DNA from 2 places in the Streptomyces sp. cmx-18-6 genome. Region 1 is predicted to be linked to the other one. Evidence: riboswitches for the same ligand, from Rfam matches in the RefSeq annotation. Region 1 holds a riboswitch; the other holds the start of a gene.
The links. A riboswitch is a leader RNA that binds a small molecule or an ion and turns the genes downstream of it on or off. The one in region 1 is predicted to bind cyclic di-AMP.
Positions count from the first base shown of each region.

Region 2: it holds a riboswitch for cyclic di-AMP, as region 1 does, so the genes downstream of both, ACLJPL_RS18570 (NlpC/P60 family protein) here and ACLJPL_RS15540 (M23 family metallopeptidase) in region 1, are expected to answer to the same signal.

Region 1 covers NZ_JAEBEP010000006.1:19,394-23,039, reverse strand. The annotation lists gene ACLJPL_RS15545 (PP2C family protein-serine/threonine phosphatase) at 1-994, shown strand, start outside; cyclic di-AMP (ydaO/yuaA leader) riboswitch at 1,205-1,357, shown strand; gene ACLJPL_RS15540 (M23 family metallopeptidase) at 1,369-2,418, shown strand; gene ACLJPL_RS15535 (aldo/keto reductase) at 2,632-3,576, shown strand; gene ACLJPL_RS15530 (PrsW family intramembrane metalloprotease) at 3,599-3,646, opposite strand, start outside.
Region 2 covers NZ_JAEBEP010000007.1:180,488-184,133, reverse strand. The annotation lists gene pcrA (DNA helicase PcrA) at 1-1,494, opposite strand, end outside; cyclic di-AMP (ydaO/yuaA leader) riboswitch at 1,861-2,025, shown strand; gene ACLJPL_RS18570 (NlpC/P60 family protein) at 2,024-3,286, shown strand; gene ACLJPL_RS18565 (hypothetical protein) at 3,321-3,646, opposite strand, start outside.

The DNA.
Region 1 (3,646 bases):
CTTCTCGCTCGCCAGCACGATCCGTACGGGTGTGGCCTCGGTCCTCTCCGTCATCGCGATGCGGCTCTCGGACGGGACGTCCACGCACGTCGTCCCGGTCATCGAGATGATCACGGTCCTCACCGCGGCGGCTCTGGCCCTCGTCATCAACGGGGTCGTGCGCCGCAGCAACGAGCAGCTGGCCTCGGCGCGGGTCATCGCGGAGACCGCCATGCGGGCCGTGCTGCCCACCCCGGCGGAGCGGATCGGCGGGCTCCAGGTGGCGGCGCGGTACGAGGCGGCGCAGGCGGACGAGTTCGTCGGCGGGGACCTCTTCGCGGTGGCCGACACCCCGTACGGCGTACGCCTGGTGGTCGGCGACGTACGCGGCAAGGGGCTGGACGCGGTGGAGGCCGTGGCGGTGATCATCGGGGCGTTCCGGGAGGCCGCCGAGCAGGAGCGGTCGCTGGAGGGCGTCGCGCAGCGGCTGGAGCGGGCGCTCGCGCGGGAGGGCACACGGCGGTACGGGCTGGACGCCATGGAGGGGTTCATCACCGCCGTACTGGCCGAGATCCCGCCCGGTTCGGCCTCGCTGCGGCTGGTCAACCGCGGGCACCCGGAGCCGATCCTGCTGCACGCGGACGGGGCCCTGGAGGTCCTCGCGCCGTCCGTGCCCGCGCTGCCGCTGGGGATGGACCTCGGGGTGTGGCCCGACCGGTCCGACGAGTGGGAGCTGCCCGCCGGTTCGACGCTGCTCGCCTTCACGGACGGGCTCTCCGAGGCGCGGGACGCGAACGGGGCCTTCTACGACCCGGCGGCCCGGCTGCGCGGCCGGATCTTCCCGGGGCCGGAGGAGCTGCTGTCGGCGCTCACCGACGACGTACGGCTGCACACCGGAGGGCGGTCCACGGACGACATGGCGCTGCTCGCGGTGAGCCGGCCGGCGGAGGGGCAGCCGGTGCGGCGGACCACGGTGAAGATCGTCGGACGGGGCGATGACACGGTGCGTGACTGAAGGGCATCGCTCCGCATAACATTTGACATACCGTCAGAAAAAGTAGTGTTGCCGAGCCACCGTCAAGTCGCCCGTTTCCACCCGCTTGTAGCCGGTAAGTCCGTGCCGGGGCCGTTAATGATCAACAGGAACGGCTTGGAATCGGGCCCGTCCGTCTATTAACGTTCGATAACGCAGCGCGGTCGTCCCAGCCGTCGTCAGAGACGGCGCCGTGCGCGAGCGCCGAATTCCGCAAGGAAACCGGGGAACCACCTACATGGGGTGAATCGGGCACCTGCGTCTCGTGAGAGGCGGAGGGGCCCGTAGGAGACCTTCCTGCTCCGAACCCGTCAGCTAACCCGGTAGGCGAGAAGGAAGGAAAGGAGTGCGCCCACGTGGCGTCCAACAAGCCTGCCCCTGAGGCCCCGTCACCCTTCAGTGTCGACACCTTCGGTGACGAGGAACGGACGTGGGAGGAGTGGAATCCCACCGAGGAGTCCATCCGTCCCGTGCGCGGCAGGCACCGCGTAGCCAAGCAGCGGGGGCTCGCCCGTAGCTCCACCGTCCTCGGGGTCGGCGTCATAGCGGCGGTCGGAGCGGGTGGCATGGCCACCGCTCAGGACAAGGCACCCGTCTCCATCTCTCTTCCCGATTCCTTCGTGGACAACCTCCCCGACGCCAAGTCCCTTCCCGGCGTCGGGTCCTTCATGTCCCAGGAGGCCGAGGCGGCCCCGGTCGTCGCCGCCTCCGCGCCGCTCACCACCGCGGGCATCACCACCGCCGAGGCCGAGCAGGGCACGACCGACGCGGGCGAGGCCCTGCGCGCCCGGATCCTCCAGCAGGCCGAGCAGCAGCAGGCCAGCGCGGACGCCGAGGCCAGGGCCGCCGAGGAGGCCGCCGCCGCCGAGAAGGCCGCCACCGAGGCGAAGAAGCAGCAGGACGAGGCCGAGGCCAAGGCCAAGGCGAAGATCGCCGCCGAGAAGAAGGCGGCGAAGGAGGCGGCGGCGAAGAAGGCCGAGGAAGAGCGCCTCGCCAAGCTCCGCGCCAGCTACACCCCGCCCACCTCCGCGTACACGCTCACCTCGACCTACGGCCAGTCCGGCGCGATGTGGTCCTCCGGCCAGCACACCGGCCTGGACTTCGCCGGGGCGGCCGGTTCGCCGCTCAAGGCCGTGCACGGCGGCACGATCACCTCGGCCGGCTGGTCCGGTTCGTACGGCTACCGCACCGTCCTCCAGCTCGATGACGGCACGGAGATCTGGTACGCCCACCAGTCCTCGATCGACGTCTCGGTCGGCCAGCGGGTCGACACCGGCGACACCATCGGCCGCATGGGCGCGACCGGCAACGTGACCGGCGTCCACCTCCACCTGGAGGTCCGCACCGCGGGCGGCTCGGCCATGGACCCGGCGGCGTGGCTGAACAGCAAGGGCCTGGGCGTCTGAGCCTGGCGGTCTGAGCCGCTTCACGCCCTCTCGTGCGCCCTCGCGGTTGTAGGCGCGCCCCCCGAACCCCGGCAGCCCTGACGCTCACCCCCCGACGTCAGGGCTGCCGGTCTGTCCGGGGACCGTATTCCAGGGCGGGGGCCAGGGTCAGGGCCGGGGTGCCGGGGGCAGGGTGAGGAATACCCGGCTCCGCCTCCGCCGTTGAACACGCACATGACTTCACTGCGTACGCTCGGCAGCTCCGACCTCCAGGTCTTCCCCCTCTCCCTCGGCGGCAACGTCTTCGGATGGACGGCGGACGAGGACCAGTCCTTCGCCGTCCTGGACGCGTACGCCGCGGCCGGCGGCAACTTCATCGACACCGCCGACGCCTACACCGCCTGGATCGAGGGCCACCAGGGCGGCGAGTCGGAGACCGTCATCGGCAAGTGGCTCGCCTCGCGCGGCAACCGCTCCGACATCGTCGTGGCCACCAAGGTCGGAGCCCACCCCGACTACAAGGGGCTCTCCGCCGCCACCGTCAAGGGCGCGGCCGAGCAGTCGCTGCGCCGGCTCGGCACCGACCACATCGACCTCTACTACACGCACTTCGACGACGAGACGGTCCCGGTGGAGGAGATCGTCACCGCCCTCGACCAGCTGGTGAAGGAGGGCAAGGTGCGCCACATCGCCGCCTCCAACATCAGCCCCGAACGCCTCCAGGCATCCCTCGACTTCTCCGAACGCGAGGGCCTGGCCCGGTACGTCGCGCTCCAGCCGCACTACAACCTGGTCTCCCGCGACACCTACGAGGGAGCCCTCCAGGACACCGCCGCCCGCGCCGGACTCGCCGCCCTCCCGTACTTCGCGCTGGCCGCGGGCTTCCTCACGGGCAAGTACCGCCCCGGCGCGAACGTGGAGAGCGCCCGCTCCGGGAAGGCCGGTGGATACCTGGAGTCGGAGCGGGGGCCCAAGGTGCTCGCCGCCCTCGACCGGATCGCCGCGGAACGGGACGCCGAGATCGCCACGGTCGCCCTCGCCTGGCTCGCCGCCCGCCCCACGGTCGTCGCCCCGATCGCCTCCGCCCGCACGGTCGACCAGCTCCCCGCGCTCCTGGCCGTCGCCGACCTGCACCTGACGGACGATGAGGTCGCCGCGCTCACGGAGGCGTCCGCCTGACCCGCCCGGCGCTCGCCCCGCCTTACGGGGGAGGCGGGGTGGGGCCGGACCGGGGGCCGGACTGGGGGTG
Region 2 (3,646 bases), on a different contig from region 1:
CGACAGGGCGTCGATCATGGCCTCGGCGCGGTCGCCGATGCCGCGCTTGGGCACGTTGAGGATGCGGCGCAGCGGGACGGTGTCCTCGGGGTTGGCGAGGACCCGGAGGTAGGCCAGGACGTCCCGGACCTCCTTGCGCTCGTAGAAGCGCACGCCGCCGACGACCTTGTAGGGCAGGCCGACGCGGATGAAGATCTCTTCGAAGACGCGGGACTGGGCGTTGGTCCGGTAGAAGACGGCGACGTCGCCCGCCTTGGCGTCGCCCGCGTCGGTGAGGCGGTCGATCTCGTCCGCGACGAACTGAGCCTCGTCGTGCTCGGTGTCCGCGACGTATCCGGTGATGCGGGCGCCGGAGCCGGCGTTGGTCCACAGGTTCTTCGGGCGGCGGCTCTCGTTGCGCTCGATGACCGCGTTGGCGGCGGAGAGGATCGTCTGCGTGGAGCGGTAGTTCTGCTCCAGCAGGATCGTGGTCGCGCTCGGGTAGTCCTCCTCGAACTGGAGGATGTTGCGGATGGTCGCACCCCGGAAGGCGTAGATCGACTGGTCCGCGTCGCCCACCACGCACAGCTCGGCGGGGGCGTCGGCCTCTCCGGCCGGGCCGACCAGCTCGCGTACCAGCGTGTACTGGGCGTGGTTGGTGTCCTGGTACTCGTCGACCAGGACGTGGCGGAAGCGGCGGCGGTAGTGCTCGGCGACGTCCGGGAATGCCTGGAGGAGGTGGACCGTCGTCATGATGATGTCGTCGAAGTCCAGGGCGTTGGCCTCGCGGAGGCGGGCCTGGTACAGCGCGTACGCCTGGGCGAGGGTCTTCTCGAAGCCGTCCGCGGCCTGTCCGGCGAAGGTCTCCTCGTCGATCAGCTCGTTCTTGAGGTTGGAGACCTTCGCGGTGAAGGACTTCGGCGGGAAGCGCTTGGGGTCCAGGTCCAGATCGCGGCAGACCAGGGCCATCAGGCGCTTGGAGTCGGCGGCGTCGTAGATCGAGAACGACGACGTGAAGCCGAGCTTCTTGGACTCGCGGCGCAGGATGCGGACGCACGCGCTGTGGAAGGTCATGACCCACATGGCGTTGGCGCGCGGGCCCACGAGCTGCTCGACGCGCTCCTTCATCTCGCCCGCGGCCTTGTTGGTGAAGGTGATCGCGAGGATCTGCCCGGGGTGCGTCCCGCGCTCGGCCAGCAGGTGGGCGATGCGGTGGGTCAGGACCCGGGTCTTGCCGGAGCCGGCCCCGGCGACGATGAGCAGCGGGGACCCGGCGTGCACGACGGCGGCGCGCTGCTCGGTGTTCAGCCCGTCGAGCAGCGCCGCGGCGTCGATGACCGGGCGCGGGTGGCCGTCCCGGTAATACCCGTCCCTGGGCGGCGGGGGCGCGTCGAAGACGCCCTCGAAGAGTCCCTCCGGCACCGCTTCGGGTGCGTGGTCCTCGGGGGGCGGGGGCGGGCCGTCCTCCGTGGTCTGGAGGCCGGTCAGGAAGTTGTCGTCAAAGAGGCTGCTCATCGCCATCCGAGTCTAGGCGGCCGCACCGACAACCTTCCGCCGAAGCCGGGAAGAGAGCGGGAAGAGGCCGGGAAGAGGCCCGGAAGAGGCTGGCGAGAAGTCGGTGAAAAGCCGGCGAGAGGCCGGTGAGAGGCCAGAAGAAGCGCTCCGGTCGGCGGCCGCCACGCCGAGCCCCGCCACGCACGGAGACCGGACGAGCGCGTTCCGTTAAAGAACCCCCGGTGGGAGGGGGTGCGGCGGCCTCCGGCCACAAAGGTCACGAAAATGTATCGGGCATATCGCTCATCGACCTTCCCAGCGGTGGCGCCGGTTGGCTAGCGTGCTCGATCAGGTGGCCCGTACCCCCTGGACGCGATCCGCGCCGAACGGGCGACCCTGCCGAATCCGTCCTGCCTCGCGGCAGTTCGGAACCGGGGACCCACACGCAGCACCGGGGTGAATCGGTCCGTACCCCTCGTCCGGACCGTAGGACAGCCTTCCGTTCCGTCCGAACCCGACAGCTAACCCGGTAGGTGGTCCACGGAAGGAGATGCCGGTCTTGGCATCGCACCGCAAGCCGCGCACGAAGGTGCGCACCACCACCCCCGCCGTCGGGTTCACGACGGCCGCGCTGGCCTCTGTGACGTTGCTCTCCACGCAGAGCGCGACGGCCGCCCCCACAGAGCCGAAGCCGGCCATCGAGGAAGTCCAGAAGAAGGTCGACGAGCTCTACCGGCAGGCGGGCAGCGCGACCCAGCAGTACAACCACGCCAAGGCCGCCTCCACGGCCCAGCGGACGAAGGTCGACACGCTGCTCTCGGACGTGGCGAAGCGGACCGAGAAGATGAACGAGGCGCGCCGGGAACTGGGGGCCTACGCGGCCGCGCAGTACCGCTCCGGCGGCATCGCGCCCACCGCGACCTTCTTCCTGGCGGACGACCCGCAGTCGTACTTCGACCAGAGCCAGGTGATGAGCCGGTCGACGGCGCGGCAGCAGAAGGCCGTGGACGACTTCCGGACGCAGCAGGCGGACGCGGCGAAGAAGCGCGCGGAGGCCGTCCAGAGCCTGGAGACGCTGACCGAGACGCAGACGACGCTGCGCACCAGCAAGAAGAACGTGCAGGCCAAGCTCACCGAGGCCCGGTCCCTGCTCTCCCGGCTGACCGCCGAGGAGAAGGCGCGGCTGGCGGAGCTGGAGCGCAAGAAGGAGGCCGAGGCGCGGAAGAAGGCGGCGAAGCTGGCCGCCCGCCAGGCCGCCGAGGCCCAGCAGCGCGCCGACGCCGAGAAGAAGGCCCGCGAGGAGGCCGCGAAGGAGTCGGACGGCGACAGCGCGACCGGTTCCGGCGGTGGTGCGGGTTCCGGCGGCGGGACCGGTTCCGGCAGCGGTACGGGGACGGGCCCGGGAGCCGGTACGGGTACGGAGACGGGCCCAGGGGCGGGCACCGGAACGGGCAGCGGTTACGCGGCCAAGGCCGAGAAGGTGCTCGCCTTCGCGCGCGCCCAGATCGGCAAGCCGTACGTGTGGGGGGCCTCGGGCCCGTCCTCGTACGACTGCTCGGGGTTGACGCAGGCGGCCTGGCGGGCGGCGGGCGTCACGCTGCCCCGGACCACCTGGGACCAGGTCAAGGTCGGGACGCGGGTCGCCACCTCCGACCTGCAACCCGGCGACCTGGTCTTCTTCTACGACGACATCAGCCACGTCGGCGTCTACAAGGGCGGCGGGATGATGATCCACGCCCCGAAGCCGGGGGCGAACGTGCGCGAGGAGTCGATCTACTACATGCCGATCTACGGCAGCGTGCGCCCGGCGTAGCACGTCGAGGGGCGGCCTCCGGAGAGGCCGCCCCTCAGGTCCAGAGCGTGGCGATGAAGATGTTGGCGACCGTCAGAGCGCCGACCGCCGCGAACGCACCCTTCTCGACCCTCTCCTCGTCCCGCTTGACGTAGACCAGCGCGAGGATGGCGACGAGCAGCAGCAGCTTCACGCCGATCTTGACGTTGTTCACGCTCTGGTCGTCGGCCTGGTTGAGCCCGACCAGGGCCACGCCGGTGACCAGCATGGTCAGCGCGCCGTGCAGCATGGCGGGAACGAAGCGGGCGGCGCCCGCGCCCATGGCCTTCATCTGCGTGAGGAAGCCGCCCAGCAGGGAGGCGATGCCGATGATGTGCAGGG